DNA from 4 places in the Terribacillus sp. FSL K6-0262 genome. Region 1 is predicted to be linked to each of the others. Evidence: riboswitches for the same ligand, from Rfam matches in the RefSeq annotation. Region 1 holds a riboswitch; each other region holds the start of a gene.
What was found. A riboswitch is a leader RNA that binds a small molecule or an ion and turns the genes downstream of it on or off. The one in region 1 is predicted to bind S-adenosylmethionine.
Positions count from the first base shown of each region.

Region 2: another riboswitch for S-adenosylmethionine. It lies ahead of ssuE (NADPH-dependent FMN reductase); the one in region 1 lies ahead of MHI54_RS07300 (homoserine dehydrogenase).
Region 3: another riboswitch for S-adenosylmethionine. It lies ahead of MHI54_RS13725 (methionine ABC transporter ATP-binding protein); the one in region 1 lies ahead of MHI54_RS07300 (homoserine dehydrogenase).
Region 4: another riboswitch for S-adenosylmethionine. It lies ahead of MHI54_RS11310 (LLM class flavin-dependent oxidoreductase); the one in region 1 lies ahead of MHI54_RS07300 (homoserine dehydrogenase).

Region 1 is NZ_CP150277.1:1,412,067-1,417,007, reverse strand. Features, by position in the region: gene thiO (glycine oxidase ThiO) at 1-33, shown strand, start outside; gene thiS (sulfur carrier protein ThiS) at 30-233, shown strand; gene MHI54_RS07310 (thiazole synthase) at 237-1,001, shown strand; gene MHI54_RS07305 (ThiF family adenylyltransferase) at 1,001-2,011, shown strand; SAM riboswitch class I at 2,083-2,179, shown strand; gene MHI54_RS07300 (homoserine dehydrogenase) at 2,264-3,391, shown strand; gene MHI54_RS07295 (GNAT family N-acetyltransferase) at 3,465-3,917, opposite strand; gene MHI54_RS07290 (universal stress protein) at 3,973-4,392, opposite strand; gene MHI54_RS07285 (SulP family inorganic anion transporter) at 4,407-4,941, opposite strand, start outside.
Region 2 is NZ_CP150277.1:286,979-291,919, forward strand. Features, by position in the region: gene MHI54_RS01415 (LLM class flavin-dependent oxidoreductase) at 1-865, opposite strand, end outside; gene MHI54_RS01420 (MFS transporter) at 884-2,158, opposite strand; gene ssuE (NADPH-dependent FMN reductase) at 2,171-2,722, opposite strand; SAM riboswitch class I at 2,814-2,920, opposite strand; gene spoVE (stage V sporulation protein E) at 3,066-4,169, opposite strand; gene murD (UDP-N-acetylmuramoyl-L-alanine--D-glutamate ligase) at 4,241-4,941, opposite strand, start outside.
Region 3 is NZ_CP150277.1:2,683,034-2,687,974, reverse strand. Features, by position in the region: gene MHI54_RS13735 (MetQ/NlpA family ABC transporter substrate-binding protein) at 1-188, opposite strand, end outside; gene MHI54_RS13730 (methionine ABC transporter permease) at 204-872, opposite strand; gene MHI54_RS13725 (methionine ABC transporter ATP-binding protein) at 865-1,887, opposite strand; SAM riboswitch class I at 1,991-2,092, opposite strand; gene MHI54_RS13720 (hypothetical protein) at 2,152-2,481, opposite strand; gene MHI54_RS13715 (thioredoxin family protein) at 2,565-2,855, opposite strand; gene MHI54_RS13710 (toprim domain-containing protein) at 2,883-3,233, opposite strand; gene gcvH (glycine cleavage system protein GcvH) at 3,366-3,755, opposite strand; gene MHI54_RS13700 (arsenate reductase family protein) at 3,839-4,198, opposite strand; gene MHI54_RS13695 (hypothetical protein) at 4,307-4,546, shown strand; gene MHI54_RS13690 (spore coat protein) at 4,563-4,886, shown strand.
Region 4 is NZ_CP150277.1:2,192,787-2,197,727, reverse strand. Features, by position in the region: gene MHI54_RS11320 (aminopeptidase) at 1-467, shown strand, start outside; gene MHI54_RS11315 (NUDIX domain-containing protein) at 506-1,096, opposite strand; gene MHI54_RS11310 (LLM class flavin-dependent oxidoreductase) at 1,169-2,188, opposite strand; SAM riboswitch class I at 2,292-2,403, opposite strand; gene MHI54_RS11305 (LLM class flavin-dependent oxidoreductase) at 2,451-3,458, opposite strand; gene MHI54_RS11300 (NAD(P)-dependent oxidoreductase) at 3,563-4,423, shown strand; gene MHI54_RS11295 (anion permease) at 4,727-4,941, shown strand, end outside.

The sequences.
Region 1 (4,941 bases):
CGACTGCATACCGATGAGGAGGTATTGATGTGAGCATTCAACTGAATGGCAGGCAGCATGCATTATCCGCTGACATCCGGAATATCGCCCAGCTGCTGTCATCCCTTTCTTTGGAGAATAGGATTGTGATTGTCGAACTGAACAACGAAATCATCGATAAATCTGCCTATGCAGATCAGCCTATAAGAGATGGCGATAAAGTCGAATTGATTCATTTTGTCGGAGGAGGATGAACGATGTTACAAATCGCAGATAAGACATTTGCTTCCCGTTTGCTGCTGGGGACAGGTAAATACCCGTCATTCGAGGTTCAAAAAGAGGCTGTCGATGTTTCAAAGGCGGAGATACTGACATTTGCGGTACGCCGGATGGATATTTTCGAGCCGTCCCAGCCGAATTTCCTTGAGCAGCTTGATTTGAAACGGTATACCTTGCTGCCGAATACGGCAGGTGCCAAAACGGCAGAGGAGGCTGTCCGTATCGCCAGGCTGGCGAAGGCCTCCGGCTTATGCGATATGGTGAAGGTGGAGGTGATCGGCTGTGATAGGACGTTGCTTCCTGATCCAGTCGAAACGCTGCGGGCAGCTGAAATGTTGTTGGAGGAGGGTTTCATTGTCCTTCCTTACACGTCGGATGATGTTGTGCTGGCCAAGCGGCTCATCGATTTGGGGGTGCATGCCATCATGCCGGGTGCATCGCCGATTGGTTCGGGAAAAGGTATCATCAATCCCTTCAATCTTCGTATGATCGTGGAACAGAGCAGCGTACCAGTGATTGTCGATGCGGGCATTGGTTCTCCGAAGGATGCTGCTTATGCCATGGAGCTCGGGGCTGATGGTGTCTTGCTGAATACAGCAGTTTCCGGTGCCCGGGACCCTGTGAAGATGGCGCGTGCAATGAAGCTGGCAATCGAAGCGGGCAGAATGGGGTTCGAAGCAGGCAGAATCCCGGAGAAGGACTATGCTGCAGCCAGCAGCCCGAGTGAAGGATTGTTTACCTGATGCGGGATCGTTATCGGAAGCAGGAATTGTTTATCGGCAAGGAAGGGCAGGCACGGGTCGAGAACGGTAGAATCGTGTTGATCGGCATGGGCGCATTGGGCTCTGCTTCAGCAGAAATGCTAGTGCGGGCAGGCATCGGGGAGCTGGTGCTCATTGATCGGGATTATGTCGAGCTTCATAATCTTCAGCGCCAGCAGCTGTATACGGAAGAAGATGCTGCTGCCTATTTGCCAAAAGCAGCAGCAGCAGCGAAACGACTAAAGGCTATCAATCAGCATGTAACGGTAAAACCAGTAATCGAAAATGTCGATCATCATAATATCGAGCAGCTGATGGAAGGTGCGGATGTGATTCTGGATGCTGCAGACAATTTTGAGACCCGGCTGATTGTAAATGATGCAGCGCTGAAGCATGATATCCCTTTCTTATACGGAGCTTGTGTCGGAAGCTATGGTGTGACATATCCGGTGCTGGGAGACAAAGCTTCCCCATGTTTGCATTGTCTCCTCGAGCAGCTTCCTGAGCAAAGTGAAACATGTGATACGGCAGGAATCATCAGTCCCATTGTCCAATGGGTGGCGTCCATGCAGGTGACACAGGCATTGCGGCTTCTATCCGGTCAAAAAGTAACGCCGGAATTATCTGCGTTTGATATTTGGACGGGTGATTACTCGAGAGTGGACGTACGGGGGCTGAGGGATTCAAGCTGTCCCAGCTGCAGCACAAATGCCACACTGCCCTTTCTGGACGGTGCCAGACAGACGAGGATGGATGTATTATGCGGCAGGGAAGCTGTCCATATCCGGCCTGGTGCCAAGAAATCACTGGATCTGCCGGCTTTGTCAGAGGAATGGGCTTCTGCGGTCGATCATGTCACTGCCAATGAACATTTGCTCGCCTTGCACTACAAAGGCCATCGGATTGTGTTATTTGCCGATGGGCGGGCAATCGTTCATGGCGTAAATGATATCGCCCGGGCGCGTTCCCTTTATGACAGTCTGGTCGGCTGATATTGTGTGAATTTTCAGTTGACGATGTATCTTATTCATGCTAAACTCCTTCATAACAAACGAATACAAAACTCTTATCAAGAGTGGCGGAGGGACTGGCCCGATGATGCCCGGCAACCTGCAAGTTAATCTTAGACTTGTATAGGTGCTAATTCCTGCAGATGAGAGAAGACACAGTGCGGTTCATTCGTCTCCCTGTCCTCTCAGGGAGGCTTTTTTTATGCGTAAAATCACTCGAAGGAGGCAACAAGGATGACAGCAGTTAAAATTGGATTGATAGGTTATGGTACCGTAGGCAGCGCAGTGGGGAGGACAATCCGCTCCCATCAGGAGAATCTGCAGACGATATTCGGGAAAGAAGTACAGGTGGCGGGTGTATTGGTGCGCGATAAACAGAAGTATGCAGGGCAAGTCTCGGATACACTTCTCACCGACGAAGCAGCGGAGCTTTTTGCAATCGAAAAGCTCGATGTAATCATCGAAGCGAGTGTGGGCATCGAGCCTGCCTTCAGCTATCTGAGTGAGGCAATCCATCGCGGCTGTCATATCATCACGGCGAATAAAGAGCTGATTGCATCCCGCGGGGCAGAACTAAAGCGATTGGCAAAGCAAAAAGGTGTCAGGCTGGAATATGAAGCAGCAGTGGCAGGCGGTGTCCCGGTAATCGGCACACTGAAGCAGCTCCTGCATATCAATCGTGTTGTCAAAGTGGAGGCGATATTGAATGGCACCTCCAATTTCATCCTGACTGAAATGGCCGATAAAGGATTGATATTTGAAGATGCACTGCGGCTTGCGCAGGAAGCCGGATTTGCAGAGGCGGATCCAGCCAACGATGTGGATGGCTGGGATGCTTTTTATAAACTGATGGTCCTGAGTGATTTATTATTCGAGGCCCAGCCGGATTGGGAAAAAGTGACGCGCAGGGGAATCCGGTCCGTTTCCGCGCAGGATATCCAGGAGGCAGCAGGAAGAGGCTGGAAAATAAAGCATGTTGCAACGCTTGAAAATGCAGGAGGGGAAGTCACAGCCTCTGTCGAACCGGTGATATTATCTGCAGATCATCCGCTGTACAGTGTCGATGGAGTGGATAATGCCGTGTGTATCGAAGGTGACCTGGTTGGCAAGCTGAAGCTCCAGGGTCCGGGTGCTGGTGCCTTGCCGACAGCAAGCGCCATTGTCGAGGATTTGGCTAATCTCGTCCATAAGCGAAAAGAGGTCGTTGTAAAACGGGAAATCCGATTTACCGAGAAAAAAGAGAAAGTACCTTTCGTCCATTTACCGACTGGTGAGACTGTTTCTATACACGCAGAAAGCGTAGAATCCAATGGACACTTTTATCGGGTTGCTTCCAGGGCACCAGCTAAGGCGGAGGCTTGATCTTCTGCGCTTGCCCTTTATTACGCAAGGAAATCGATGAAGCGATTGTTTATCATAGTGTGGACACTCAAATTTAAAGCTCATATGAAAAACGAATCATATCCCTGCACTGGATGCCATTTTCATGAATCGGTTCGTCGTAATGCCGGAGGAAATGATCCCGGTCGATTCCAGTCATGCGAAAGCCGCATTTCTGGTAGAAGGCGATTTGATCGATGCTGGAGTTGCCTGTTCCCACTTCCAAGAAGGCAAAGCCTTTTGCGCGGGCCTGTTCCATCGCATGACGGATGAGTTTTTTTCCGATACCTTTTCCTTGATGGGCTTCTCTGATTGAGATATTGATTATTTCTGCAGTGTCTTCCCTGTTCTTCACCAGGACATAGATGCCGAGAATGTGATTTTCTTTTTCAGCGACATAGCTGCTGCCTTCGCGAAGGTAAGCGGCAATTTGATTTTTAGAGGGATCGGCTTCGAGGAGAAGATCCATTGGCGGCGTTTCTGTTGGCTGGAGCTTTCTTATCTTCATTGTCTTACTCCTTTCCTTAGTAAAATAAAAGGCTGCCGGTATCCGGCAGCCTTTGTCATTTAACGATCATCACGGAGCATTTGGCTCGTTTTGCGACACTGCTGCTGACGCTGCCGAGTACGATTTCCTGGAGAGGATTCAGTCCGCGGCTGCCGATGATGATGAGGTCGGCTTTCGTGTCACGTGCGTGCTCAAGGATCATTGAGGCTGGCTCGCCATGCTTCATGATCAATTTGTAATGGATGGATGCAGCTTCGAATGCATCGCGGAATCGCTGGAGTTTCTCCTCGCGCTTGCTCTGGAGCTGGATTGGATCGCTGCTGTGCAGGACATCCGCTTTTGTCTTTTCATAATCCAGGACTTGAATTCCCTCGACATGTGTTTCAGGCTGCAGCTTTGCCAGCTGGATTGCGTGCTCTGCTGCGAGAAAAGAATGATCGGAAGCGTCGATTGCCACTACGATTTTCTTATACATGGATGCACCGCCTTTTAATGGTTTGATACTTTCACATATGCCGAATCGCTGGTTGTCAATCTGTGCATCAGTGCCTGACTGTCATTATTCAAGCCTTCCAAGGTGACAGTCGTCCCTTTCTCCCTGAATTTTAGCACGACTTTGTCAATCGCTGCCACTGCGGAGTCATCCCAGACATGCGTATTTGTAAAATCAAGGGTCACTTGTTTTACTGGATCCTCATAAGAGAAGCCATTCATGAAATCGGTCACGGAGGCAAAGAAAAGCTGGCCTGTGATAGCATATCGGATATGGTCTTTGCCAGTACTTTCTTCGATTTTCACTTTTGAAATCTTGGCAACGAAGAAAATGGCACTCAGCAGGATACCGATGAATACACCGATGGATAAATTATGCGTGGCTACCACCGCGATGACGGTCACGACCATGACAGCCGAATCCGACAAAGGCACGCGTGTGAGGCTGCGCAGTGAGTGCCAATCAAATGTACCGATGGAAACCATGATCATGACACCGACAAGTGCAGGCATTGGAATCATTACGACCCAG
Region 2 (4,941 bases), 1.1 Mb from region 1:
TCTCCCCTACAATCGGAGTGAAGAGACTCATCACTTTAATTTCCTCCCGATCACGGCCTTGACGTTCCGTCTCCTCGCGAAGTTTATCTACATAGCTCTTTGTCACGGTGACAGTAGGCGTACTGATAAAGACACACTCCGCATGCTTGGCGGCAAATACCCGTCCCTTTGACGATGATCCTGCCTGGAAAAGCACAGGTGTCCGCTGCGGGGAAGGCTCGGAAAGATGCGCCCCAGGAACTGTGAAATACGTGCCTTTATGGTGGATATCGTGTACCTTTTCGGGATCGGTGTATACTTTGCGTTCCGTATCGCGGACGACCGCTCCGTCTTCCCAGCTGCCTTCCCAAAGTTTATAGCACACTTCCACGTATTCCTCAGCAATGTCATAGCGCTCATCATGTTTGATTTGAGTATGCAGACCTAGATTTTTGGCTGCACTCTCCAGATAGGAGGTGACAATATTCCAGCCCACTCTCCCCTTGGTCAAATGATCCAAGGTGGATACCCGGCGTGCAAAGCTGTACGGATGCTCATATGTGACCGAGGCTGTGATGCCAAAGCCTAAATGCTTTGTGACTTGAGCCATCGCCGGAACCACGAGCAGCGGGTCATTGACAGGCACTTGCGCAGCCTGGCGCACTGCCCCATCACGCGAATCCTGGTAGACATCGTATGTCCCCAATACATCCGCCAAAAATAATGCATCGAACTGACCGCGCTCCAATATCTGCGCAAGTTCCGTCCAATAATCCAAATCCTTGTAGCGATGCGCCTGATCCTCAGGGTGTGTCCAGAGCCCGGGTGATTGGTGTCCGACGCAATTCATATCAAATGCATTCAAATAGATCCGTTTATTTGTCATTTGGTGATCCTCCTTTGATTATCTGACAGCAAGCTCATCCATCGCATGTATTTGAGCTTTCGCAGCTGGGGCCAAAAATGGCGTCAATAGAAAACTAAGTGCATAAAGAATGGCAAATCCCCATACAACGCCGATGATGCCCAGGTAATTGTTCAGTATCCCGACAAGCACGGGCCCCAGGAACTGACTGGCTCCTGCGCCCAAATTGAGTACGGATATCGCCGCACCGCGATTGGCAGGAGCAAGTGTCGGCAGGATGGCAGACAGTGGGACAAAGGCTGCAATCGCCGCACCGAATAGGATGGCGTTCAATAAAAGCAGCGGGATGTTTGCTCCGAAGGCCGCCGGAATGTAGTAGTAAAGCAGCGAGCAGACAGCAGCTCCGACACAGCCGAACCAGCGGACCACCTTCACCCAGCCGATCCGGTCGCCAAGCATGCCGAACAGAACCCCTGCTGCCATATTGCTGACAGACTGTACAGCCCACAGCTGCAGCCATTGACTCGTTGATATATCCAAGAAACTGGTGAAGAATCCAGGCATGACAACGACAAATCCGTACCATCCAGCTGTATTGATTGTCCGGAGCAGACCGCCGGCAGCAACCCGCGGGCTTTCCCATAGGATCGTGATCCCCTTCAGCGCTTCGGCCCATTTATTTTCTTTAAGCTGATCCTGGATCCTAAACCCTTCCCGATCTTTATCATCCACCAAGGCAATTCCCAGAATCCCCCCCAGGATGATCCAGATAAGCGAGCTCCACAGCGTGGCCATTTCCCCGATGAAAGGAAGGAGGACACTTGGATAATAGGAGCCAAGAAACCCTATTCCGCCCGCGAACATAAAGAAAAACCAGCCCATTGCCGTTGCCAGCTTTTGCTTCTCGGTACGGTAGGCAATCCACACGATGAAAGCAAAGGCAAACAGCGGATAGCCGAAACCGCGGAGGCCGTACATGAGCACCATCATCGAAAAGCTTTCTAAATAAAGACCGAGATACAGAAAACCGATTTCGAAAACCACCCATGTGAACAGCCCGATCAGCATCGTCTTGCGCGGTCCGATGACCTCCCCAAGCACACCGGCAAGCCAGGAAGCGAAAGTAAGCACAATCCCATAAGCGCTGAACATGATCGCTGACTGATTGGCAGTGAAGCCGATATCGACCACATACTTAGACAAAAATGCTTGCTCGATACCATCACCGGTCATGAATAATAAAATGGCAAGCAAACCGCCAATGACTTGAACAGGCATCCCAAACAGTGTTCTCTTAGCTAATGGTGCGCTCATCATTCTCCTCCCTCACTTTACAGCCGCAGCAGCATGAGTGCGGCGGATCGCCTCAGCCAGCTGATTCGTCTGTGTTCTGAGCCTTTCACCGGTTTCTTCATCTGCAATCGGATTCTCCGGGTTCTCCTTGTTGATGTGATGATCGCATAGATACACACCCTGCAATGCTTCACCCTTAAGATTGGCGATAAGCGGCTTTAATGCATAATCTATCGCGAGCAGATGTGCCGGGCTGCCGCCTGTCATGATCGGAAGCACTGGCTTATTCCTGAATGCGTCCTGCGGGAATAAATCAAGTAGAGCCTTCAATATGCCTGTATAGGCTGCTTTGTAAACAGGGGAGGCAATAATCAATCCTTTCGCGTTTCTGACTGCCTGGCTTGCCGCCGAGATTGCCGGACTGTCGAATTTCGCATACAGAAGATCCTCCGGCTCAAAATCGGTAACACAAATCTCGCTTACGGAATAACCTTGCTCTTTTGCCTGCTTGCCGGCATACTTTGCTGCCAGCTGCGACCGCGAATGTTTGGATGGACTTCCTGAGAGAATAATAATGTCAGTCAATTTGTCATTTCTCCTTTTTCCGTGGTAGAGTGACTAAACGAAAAAAAGCTCCCTTTTCCGAAGAAAAGAGAGCGTGATATAATCGCCCGCACTCTTATCTTCCAAGAATTTAATCTTGCTGGATTTAGCACCTTTCTGACATCGTCAGAGGTTGCTGAAGCTTCATCGGGCCAGTCCCTCGGCTTCTCTTGATAAGAACTGTATGAAATTGTCTTCAATGATACGTGCACCGCTCAAAAAAGTCAATGCTAATTGTGCGAAAATTTCCAATATAGTACTTTTGTCATTTCGTTTGTTCTGTTCATATCCCTTCCATCCTGATCCGTGTTGCCCATACTGACTTTTAGAGTCTGCTATACCTGCTGACATTCAATAGAATGCCGACGGAACTCAAGGTAAGTGTCAGCGACGATCCCCCATAGCTCAAAAACGGAAGCGTAATGCCAGTAACCGGTATCAAACCAATGACCACACTGATATTGATCATGCATTGAATGGCTATCATCCCGGTGATGCCCAATGCCAGCAAGCTGCTGAAACCATCCGGGGCCCGGAGTGCAACTTGGATGCCGCGCCATAAAAACAGCAGGAAAAGCAGCATGACGCCAGCACCGCCTATGAAGCCTAGCTCCTCTGCTAAAATAGCAAAGATGAAATCCGTTTGCGGCTCCGGCAGATAGAAAAATTTCTGCAGGCTATTCCCTAGCCCAAGCCCCATCAAGCCTCCTGGACCGATTGCATATAGGGACTGGATGATCTGAAATCCTTCACCCAAAGGATCTTGCCATGGATCGAGGAATGCGGTGATGCGCTGGATGCGATACGGCGCTGACAAAATCAGCGCAGCAAATGCAGCCAAGCCCAATATGCCCAGTCCGACAAAGTGAGTGATCCTCGCTCCGCTGACCAGAATCATCACCATGCATGTAAGCACAAGGACAACGCCAGTTCCAAGATCCGGCTGGAGCATGATCATTCCGAATGCCGTAAAGACGAGCAGGAGTGATGGCAGGAACCCTTCCTTCAGGGAAGTTATATATTTCTGTTTAGCCGACAGATAGACGGCCAAATAGATGATCAAACCCAGCTTGGTGAATTCCGAAGGCTGGATGCTGAAGGCCCCTACACCGATCCAGCTCCGCGCACCGCCCCGAACCATTCCGATACCGGGAATGAGGACGGCGATAAGTAAAATGAAGCAAATCAGCAGGAGTATCTTGGCATATTTCCGCCAATTTTCATAATGCACCCTGGATATGATGAGCATCGCTCCCAGCCCCACCCCGGCAAACAGCAGCTGCCGTTTCGCAAAAAAGAAGCCATCGCCGAATTTATACTCCGCCCATATCGCAGAAGCACTGTATACCATGATGATGCCGATTGTCAGCAAGCCCCCTATGGATGAGAGCAATAGCCAGTCCGTCTTCGGAAGATTAGATTTACGCAAAGAAAAACCCCATTTCCTTGGATTGGAATTGGGGGTCCGCATGCAGCGAAGCGGCTGAGCAGGACAAGCCCCTACTCTAATGTATGCACCGCTTCAACAAACATGTCTCCTCTTTCTTCGAATGTCCGGTACTGATCCCAGCTTGCACAAGCCGGCGACAGCAGGATGACATCGCCGCTTTCCGAAATGCGATAGGCGATGGAAGCTGCCTCTTTGACATCCTTGGCGTGTTCGATAAGTTCGATGCCAGCCATATAGGCAGTCTCCCGCAGTTTTTCAGCCGTTTCACCGAACACGATCAACGCCTTGACATGTTCCATGAAAGGAACGAGTGTTTCAAATGTATTACCGCGATCCAAGCCGCCTGCAAGCAGGATGGTAGGCTGGTCGAAAGAAGATAATGCCTTGGATGTTGCCAGGATATTGGTGGCCTTGGAATCATTATAGAATGCCCGGCCATTGATATGTTTGATATACTGCAGACGATGTTCGACGCCTGAGAATGTCTTCAATACTTGCTGGATGCCTTCATTGGTCGCCCCTGCCAGCTTGGCAGCGGCAACAGCAGCGAGGATGTTTTCCAGCTGATGGCCGCCGACAAGGAGAATGTCCTTGATTGCTGCCACTGGCTCTTCCTTGAAGTATACATGCGTATCATCATACCACGCACCGTCTTCCAGCTTTCGTGCACCGGAAAAAGGAACCAGCGTCGCTTTTGCCTCTTTGACGATTTCACGCAGACGTTCATCCTCCGCGTTATAAACAAGATAAT
Region 3 (4,941 bases), 1.3 Mb from region 1:
ATCTCGAGATTGATTCCCTCTTTTTCCAAGAGTGGTTTTGCTTCTTCAAGAATTTCTGCATGCGGTGTGCTGGAAGCACCCACTTTTATTGTCGTTTCTTCATCGCCCGAACCGCTGCCGGAAGATCCGCAAGCTGCCAGGAACACCATGAATACTGCTGATAAAATGACTAATAATGCCTTTTTCAAATGGATCCCTCTCCTTTATCGTTTATCTAGTTTATTTGATATCAAATCTCCAATGAATTGGAAGACGAAAACCACGATGACAATCAATAGCGTACAGATGAATACGACATCGAATTGGCGGCGCTGGAAGCCGTAGAAGTAAGCGAAGTCGCCTAATCCGCCTGCACCGATGACGCCCGCCACTGCTGTGGATCCGATAAGGGCGATTGCCGTTACGGTAATACCCGAGACAAGTGCCGGCATGGACTCTTTCAGCAGAACTTTGAACATGATCGTACTATTCTTTGCCCCCATTGCCTTGGCAGCCTCGACTACTCCATTGTCCACTTCTTTCAATGCGATCTCGACTAACCTTGCATAGAATGGTGCAGATCCGATGATCAGCGCCGGCAATGCTGCCTCCGGACCGCGGATCGTACCGACGATGAAATCGGTGAATGGGAACAGCAGCAAGATTAGGATGATGAACGGGATCGCACGGAATATATTGACGACCGCTGCCACAATCCAATAAACGACTTTATTCTCCCACAGTTTTCCCTTACTGGTCAGATAAAGCAAAAGACCAAGGATGATTCCGATGATGAAAGTACCGATCAAGGAAAGAATCGTCATATAGAATGTCTCATAGATGGCGGTATTCAAATCTGCTATATCTACATTCGGAAACCATTTCTCAAACAAGTTCCTGCACCTCCACTTTCACATTCGCCCCGCGGATGAAGTCAAGTGCCTTCTCCACTTCCGCTTCACTGCCCACAAGCTGCAGGAACAGGCTGCCGACTGCGCCGGTTTGTGTCTGCAGTACATTCCCCTGCAGGATATTGATGTCCACATCAAATTGCTTCGCGGTCTGGCTGACAACTGTCTGATTGACATTGTCCCCTGAGAAGGAAAGCTTCACGATCGTGCCTGAACCTTCTTTCATCGCAGCCGCCGATAAGGATTCATATTGCTCGCTTCCATCCAATTGCTGGACGAAACGCTTCGTGATCGCTTGCTGCGGATTTTGGAACACTTCCGCTGCATCACCCTTCTCCACGATCCTGCCGGTATCCATTACGGCAACACGATGGCAGATTTTACGGATGACATTCATTTCATGCGTGATCATGACGATCGTCAAACCGAGACGTTTGTTGATGTCCACCAGCAGATCGAGGATGCTGTCTGTCGTTTCCGGATCCAATGCAGATGTCGCTTCATCACACAGCAGTACTTTCGGATCGTTCGCCAGTGCTCTCGCAATGCCGACACGCTGCTTCTGACCGCCGCTTAATTGGGATGGGTAAGCATTTTCGCGTCCTTTCAGACCGACAAGCTCAATCAATCGATCAACCTTCGCTTTTCTTTCTTTTTTCGGTACGCCCGCTATTTCCAGTGGAAAAGCGATGTTTTGGTGCACCGTACGGGACCATAGCAGATTGAAGTGCTGGAAGATCATCCCGATTTCCTGTCTGGCAAGCCGGAGTTCGTTTTTCCGCTGTTTTACAATATCCTTGCCATTGATGATTATTTCACCGGCTGTCGGTTCTTCCAGACGGTTCAGCAAGCGCACGAAGGTACTTTTACCAGCACCGCTGTACCCGATCACACCAAAGATTTCACCCGACTCGATCGTCAAGTCAAGCTGATCAACCGCTGTAATATTCTGTTTTTTCGTACGATATATTTTGGAGAGGTTCTTGATGGTAATCAATATCCGCTCCTCCTTCCCCATGTTGCTCTGCAAACATAAAAAACATAAAAAAGCGTCTTTTTGTCATGAGAACAAAAAGACGCTTTTGGTTGCGAAAATTGTTCTCTCATCTGTACAGGTTTCCCTGCAGGAATTGGCACCATACAGGAAAACCTGTGGTTGCCGGGCTTCATCGGGCCAGTCCCTCCGCCACTCTTGATAAGAGTTTTATATATGATTGCTAAAAAGGAGTTTAGCACTAGTACAAAGTTCTGTCAACATATATTACAAACTGCCACGGGCTCCAAGGAACAAAAGCGCTTCCATAAGAAGGATATGCTGATAATCCCCTTCCACTACCTGCCTGTCGCATAAACTGCGAAGCTGCACTTGGCCCGCAAGAAGCTGATGAAGTGTGCGCTCATCCGTACGGATATACAGAAATCCATAAGGCTTCGTGGCCGGCGTCGTCAGACTGCTCCTATCAATATGCAAATCGAAATGATCATCTTCCCATTCTATAAAGACCTTCAGCCGTTTGTCATTGCATAAAGGCAGCAGATCCTCCCTTGCCTCGATTTGCCGTTTGAGCTTTTCCATTTCTTCCATGATCATCCTTCATCCCCCCTGCTTTGTATTTGGCTCCGTGCCCTCCGAATTCCTGCAAGAAAAAACAGCTTTCCAATTGGAAAGCTGTTTTATTCACCCAGCGTTTTTGCCAGCATATGCTGGACAGAATGAAACGCATATATTTTCTCCTGAACTTCCCCTTGTTCAAAGACAATCAGACAAGGTACGCTCTCAATCCGATATTCCTGCATGAAATCCGGAAATAGGGAGGCGTTCAGTTTATGATAATATTCCTGGCCCGTCAAAGTCTCCACTGTCAGGAGCATTTTCTCGGCAAGCTGGCATGTGCCGCAGAACGGTGTATGCACAAATATCCTTGCCTGTTCCTGCCGAATGACTTCCCGGACCTCTTTTTCGATGACGTTGATAATTCATCCCTTCTTTCATCAGGCGAGGAAGAATGGATGCACCATGATACTTCGGCTAAGCAGGGCCGTGGCCAATTCAGGTGCCGGGGTCGCCGCTACCTCTCGATAGGTTCTGTCTACGTAAATATGCTGGGCATGCGGAAGCTCTCTGGCAAGCTGTTTCCTCAGCTTATGTCCGGCGCTGTCCTCATCCACCATGATATATACTTGCTTGTGATCCAAGTCATAGTCATACAAAAGCTGTTCCAGCCGCTCGATGCCCAATGTTCCATTGGTGCAGATGATCGTCACTTCCTCATCGATGATCTTCTTTATCTGCTCTTTATCCGAGCGTCCTTCCACAATAATGACCTTTTCTTCATCACCCATACTGGCATCACCTATTCTGATCGATATTTGATTGCTTCCTTGCCCGTGCTCCGAATAAAGGCAGCTTAGCAATGACGCTTGCCATAGTATATGAAAAGAAACCGCTGCCCTTGCCAACAAGGGCAGCAAAAATTAATCCTCTTTGATTCTTCCTTCGTAATCCTCTACCGAAAGCAGGCTTTCATAAGCTGCTTCATCGTCTGCTTCCACCACGATCATCCATGCCTTCTCGTATGGGGATTCATTTACAAATTCGGGGCTGTCGTCCAAGTCTTCGTTCACAGCCACGACTTTACCGCTGATCGGAGCATACAGCTCGGATACTGTTTTGACAGATTCGACGCTGCCGAATGGCTCGTCCGCTTTCAATTCATCACCAACGGATGGCAGTTCCACGAATACGATATCCCCGAGTTCATCCTGGGCGAAGTCGGTTATGCCGATCCGGTACTGATTGCCTTCTTCTTTTTTGATCCATTCATGTTCTTCCGTGTAACGTAGATCTTTCGGTAAGTTGCTCATTTTTATTCCTCCACCTATTTTCTACAAGAATAGCTAACATATTTACTATAAGAGGTAATAGATAAAATTACCACCGATTCAGCTTAATTCGCGGCAGTCACACTCTCGTACATTTCCGGCTTGAAACCGACAGCAGCCGCATCCTCCCCTATCAAAAGCGGACGCTTGATCAGCATACCGTTTTCAGACAGCCATGCCTTGAGCTGGGCGTCATCGGCACCTTTGATTTTCTCCTTATAGCCGCCCTCGCGATAGACTTTCCCGCTCGTATTGAACAGTTTGGTAAGCGGCAGGCCGCTTTTGTCCGCTGCTTCCTGCAGCACTTCAGGACTTGGCGGAGTCTCGACGATATGTATTGCTTCATACGATATCCCATTCGCATCCAGCCATTTTTTTGCGTTTTTGCATGTGCTGCAATTCGGGTACCAATAAAATCGGAACATGTAATCCCCTTCCTTTCATACTGTTATTTTAGCATAGTCCTATGCAACATTTGCACAGAATAAACGAATGGATCCCGGGCACGATAGAAAGGAAAAAGGAGGGATCCCATGCCAGCAGGAAATACACACGATGTCATGCTGCAGCCGCCGGAGATGATTTCCGAAAAGGACTTGCTGTACTTGGCCGATATGCTCAATTGGAATCTGAATGCCGCCAAGAAAGCACAGCATGCTGCCAGGGAAGTACAGCTTACAGATGCCCAGGAAGCCTTGCATACTGTCGGCCAGATGCACCAGCGCCATTATGACATGCTACTGGAGCATTTGAAGACGAAACCGCTCAATTAAGGAAGGAGGGAGCACCATGCCAGAGAACCAGAAGATACAGAATCCGCAAACGACTGTACCGACGACGCAGGATATGAATGACCGGGATCATGTGACTGATTTGCTTGCAACCGAAAAGTATATGACAGCTTCGTATAGTACTGCACTTAATGAAATGAGCAATCAATCGCTTTATGAAACAGCGGCTCGCATTTTCAAGGAAGCACAGGATGCCCAGCGCAATCTGTATAACTTGATGTTCCAGCACGGCTGGTACAGCCTGGAACAAGCCGCGCAGCAAAAGGTGGATCAAGCCTATCAGCAATTCAGCAAGACACGCCAGGAACTTCCTTATACATGAGACAGATGGACAATCAGCTGCTGGTTGTCCTCTTTCATTGAACCTAAAAAATTAT
Region 4 (4,941 bases), 780 kb from region 1:
TAAAAAATGGAGTGAATGGGACAGTCAGCAGTACGAAACCTTTGAATTATGCCGGCACTTTGCTTGAGAACTTTTCACTAACTTTCGAAAATGGCAAAGTCGTCGATTTCTCAGCAGAAAAAGGCTATGACACGCTCAAGAATCTGCTGGATACCGATGAAGGCGCACGCTTCCTTGGGGAGGTTGCGCTCGTGCCGCATCAATCACCGATTTCCCAATCCGGCATCGTCTTCAACAACACATTATTCGATGAGAATGCTTCCTGCCATTTGGCACTTGGACAAGCAATCGGCATGTGCGTGAAGGATGCCCGCAGCAAATCGAAAGAGGAATTGGAGTCGATCGGATTCAACTACAGTCTGGCACATGTTGATTTCATGGTCGGTTCCGGGGAATTATCCATCACAGGCGAAACGCCGGATGGCACAATCGAACCCATCTTCGAAAAAGGGAATTGGGCTTTCTGATGAAATAAAAAAGGAACAGCGGCATTGCTGTTCCTTTTTTATGTATGGCAGATCATGATGACTTCCCGATAATAATCAAGCTGATGAGGGCAAAGTTCTTCATGTGTAATCTCGATTCGCTGACAGGGAGCTCCCGCAACGATTTCCGCTTCCACGCTTTTCGCTTTGCCTTCCACGAGTCTTTCCAAGTCATTCACCTTCATCCTGACAATCTGTATCACTTCTTCATTCAGCAAGATCTCCGGCAATTCTTCCAAGTAATAGAAAAATTGATGACAGAACTCCCGATCGATCAGATCCTTGGCGAATAATTCCTCTTGGATGATACCTTTATAAAATAGATCACTTTCCTGAAGCGTGACACCCAATTCTTCCTGTATCTCACGTAAGCCGCCTATTACGGGCGTTTCGCCGCTTCCCAGATGACCAGCTGCAGTAATGTCGTATTTCCCGGGAAATTCGCTTTTATTAGCAGAACGCTGCTGTAGATAAATGTATGGTTCTGTACCATCATGCTCCACGAACCAGCAGTGGAAAGTCTCATGCCAGTCCCCATCGCGATGGACTGCCTGTCTTTCTTTCACTCCTATTTCCCGGTGCTGCCCATCGAAAATCGTCAATAGCTCCATAGTTTCCCCCATACTCACTCTTTTTTTCTAATGTACGCGATAAAAATAAGATTGTCCACCGCTCATTCCCAATTAAATGGAATCTTCCCGCATTTCCTCCACCAATGGGATGACTTCTTTGGCGAAACGCTCCATCTCTCGTTTTTGCGGGGAAAACTGAAGCAGCAATAGGCTGACACCTGCGTGCTCATAAGCCAGTATCCGCTGTGCAATCTGCATCGGTGTCCCGACAAAGTTTGGCCGCAGTCCTCTGGCAGAAACAGCATCGTCACTTATCCTGCTTTTCTGCGCCAGCTCCTCCTCCGTTACATATGCTTCATAGTCGGAACTGGTAATCCTTTCCCATTCCTGGATGGCTTCTTCCTCTGAGTCACGGCATATGACATAAGCTGTCATGCCAAACTCCGTGAACGCGGACTTGCCAGATGCTTCCCGGCGAATCTGCATATCGGCAATCATACTGGCCACTTCCTGCACTGTGCCGCCCTTCATGACATACGCATCACATGTCTCGGCAATTGTCTGTCGTAAGTAGTCGCTTTCCCCGCCTGCATATAAAGGGGAAATCTCTTTTTTCTTTCCGGCAGGCAAATGATCGACATGCTCCACTTGATAGTACAGCCCATCGTATGTGTAGCTGCCGGCAGTCCAGACTCCCCGCAGTACTTCGAAGAATTCTTCTGTCTGGAGATAGAATTCCTCCGTTCCTTCTATATCGCCAGCTTGACGCTTTCTTTCCTCTTCACGCAGAAATGAAACGACTGCCAGGGAAAAGCGGCTATTGCTGATTCCGTCGATCTTCACCGCCTGCTTGGCAGCTTCTGCCGGCTGATCGATACTGGGCCGGACCGCTGCCATGATATGCAATTTATCGGTTGCTTCTGCTATCGCTCCAGCCGTTTCCCAAAAGTCCAGCTTCTGATCGGCATTTTTCCCTTGGTATAGGTAAGTATCTGGAAGGAATACGGCATCGAACCCCAAGGTTTCCGCCATATGCGCTATTTCTTGGACACACGTCAAACGCAGCGGCCCCCCATCCTCCACATGACGCAGCCAGCTGTTTGAAACTGGCTGCCAGTATGCATATTTCATTGTTATTACTCCTTTTGCACATAGGAAATCCTACCGAACGACACATCAAATCTACTAAAAAAGCTTCTTCGATGAGAAGAAGCCATTGTTTGCAGCCGTCGTCATCTTATCACGCAGCTTTTGCTGCAGGTCGTAGCACCTTCCTGCAGGACTGCCCTCCTGCAGTGGGTTGCCGGGCTTCATCGGGCCTTTCCCTCCGCCACTCGTTATAAGACTTCTTATGAATTATCACTCTTACTATACCAGAATAGCGGTGTCCGATTCAAACAGAATAACTGCGGCGCCGATGGGCCTCCATCAACAGGCGGAACCCATTTTGTCTTGCTTTCTCTTCATAAACGGGGCTGGTCAGCATGAACTCGACCTCCGCTCCGTAATAGTTCTCCAGCTCATCCAATTGCTGAAGTACTTCATCAGGTGTCCCGATCACCATGGTCGGGCGGTTGTCTTCCAGGCGCTCCTTTTCATAAGGAGACAGCTTATAGGCTGACGCTGTATCCGGGCGGAGCATCCCTTTCACTGGTCTTCCCTGCTCCTGCAAAAGCGAGGCAACCTCATGACTTTTGGCCAAGGCTTCTGCAGCTTCCGTCGTTTCTGCACAGAAAAGGAAGAGACTGACCATCATTTGCGGCTCCTGTTCATTCTTCCGGAAGGATTTTCGATATACATCCAGCACCGCTGCATCCTTTTCCCCACGGATGAATTGCGCATAGGCGAATCCGATTCCATGATACGCAGCAAGCCCTGCACTTCCGGCACTGCCGCCGAGCAGCCATACAGATGGGGCGGTGCCGATTTCAGGCATCGCCCGCAAGTCGCCGAACCGATGCTTGTCTTCTTTTCTTATATCCAGGTAATGAAGCAGGTCCCGTATCTGCTGATCATACCAATCCTCCGGCACAGATTTATGCTCCTGCAATGCTCTTTTCGCAGCCGGCATACCACCAGGCGCCCTTCCGATGCCAAGATCGATTCTTCCTGGATGGAGCGCTTCAAGCAATCTTGCATTTTCTGCCACTTTATACGCACTATAATGAGGCAGCATGACACCGCCTGAACCGATACGGATGCGGCTCGTCCGTGCAGCCAGATGACCCATCATAAGCTCTGGACTGCTATGCGCCAGGCTGCCGCTGTGATGCTCGGAAACCCAGAATCGTGTATAGCCAAGCTGATCCGCCAGCTCAGCCAGCCGCACCGTTTCCTCCAGTGCTTCTGCCGCACTGCCATCTTCTTTGATCCGGGATTGATCCAATATACTAAGCTTCATTTTCTTCACTCCTTCTTTGTATCATATCCTGTGCGAAAGACTTTTAAAAACAATCCGTTTTTCTGTATGCTAGAAAAGACTCCAATATAAAGGATGGTGCTTATATGATCGGATTTATCGGACTAGGAATAATGGGAGAAAACATGGCTGCCAATCTGCTGGAAAAGGGAGAGCGATTAGTCGTTTTCAACCGTACAAAAGAGAAAGCACACGCGTTGATGGACAAAGGTGCTGTCTGGGCTGACTCGCCTCGTGAAGTCGGGGAGCAAGCTGATATCGTATTTACGATGCTGACAGATCCAGGAGCAGTCCAAGCTGTCATCTTTGGTGAAGACGGACTTTTCAGCGGCATGAAAAAGAATGGCTTATGGGTCGATGCGAGCACTGTCAAGCCCGCTTTCACGAAGGAGATGGCAAAAGCAGCTCGAGCTCATGATATCCGCTTTGTCGATGCACCCGTTTCCGGATCCAAGGCACCGGCTCAGCAAGGAAAGCTGCACTTCCTTGTCGGCGGTGATGAAAAGGATGTAAAAGAAATCACCCCACTGCTTGAGAAAATGGGACAAAGCATCCAATACATGGGTGGAAATGGCAATGGTTCAGCTACCAAATTGGCAGTCAATATGCTGCTCGTCCAATCCTTGACCGGTTTATCTGAAGCTGTCAGCTTCGGTGAAGCAGTCGGTCTGGATCGGGAGCATTTGATGGATGTCCTGCTTGCCTTGCCAGTGACGAGTGATATCCAAGCCGGTAAGCGGGATACGATTCTCAATCAAGATTTCGACCCCCAATTCCCTTTGGAACATGCATACAAGGACTTACAGCAGATTTCAGAAACAGCCTATGAAGCAGGTGCTCCCCTCCCGATGACCAACAGCGTCAAGGAACTGTACGCATTGGCGAAAAAGAACGGCTATGGCAAGCAAGATGTCGCCGCCGTTTATGCACTTTTGGCAAGGGATTGACCCAAAAATGACACGGAATCCGAATTTTTTCGGATTCTTTTTTTATTCTCATTTATTTTTTTTAATTAACATTGGCATATTAACAAGGTGCAGGATACGAAGCGGGAGGTTACTTAATCTGTGTGAACCATTTTTTCGCTTATTTCCATTACATTATAATCATTTTAATCTGAATGATTTATTAAATTTTTTAAATCAGATAAAATGTAATTTTGCTTATACTGAATACTTTCATATCAATATTTTTGTGCTAATATAATTATTGTTTTCTTAATTTAATAACTTTCTAAAGGGGTCTTCATCATGGCTGATTCATCAAGCAAATCAAAACGGGAAGTCAAATGGATTCCACTTCTGATCACCATATTGATCGGCGTAATCCTTTGGTTCATCCCTTCACCAGATGGTGTAAAAGCCGAAGCATGGCATCTGTTCGCCATCTTCGTCGCGACGATCATCGGTTTGATCATTAAACCAATGCCGATGGGAAGCGTCGCCATCCTATCTTTGACAGCGAT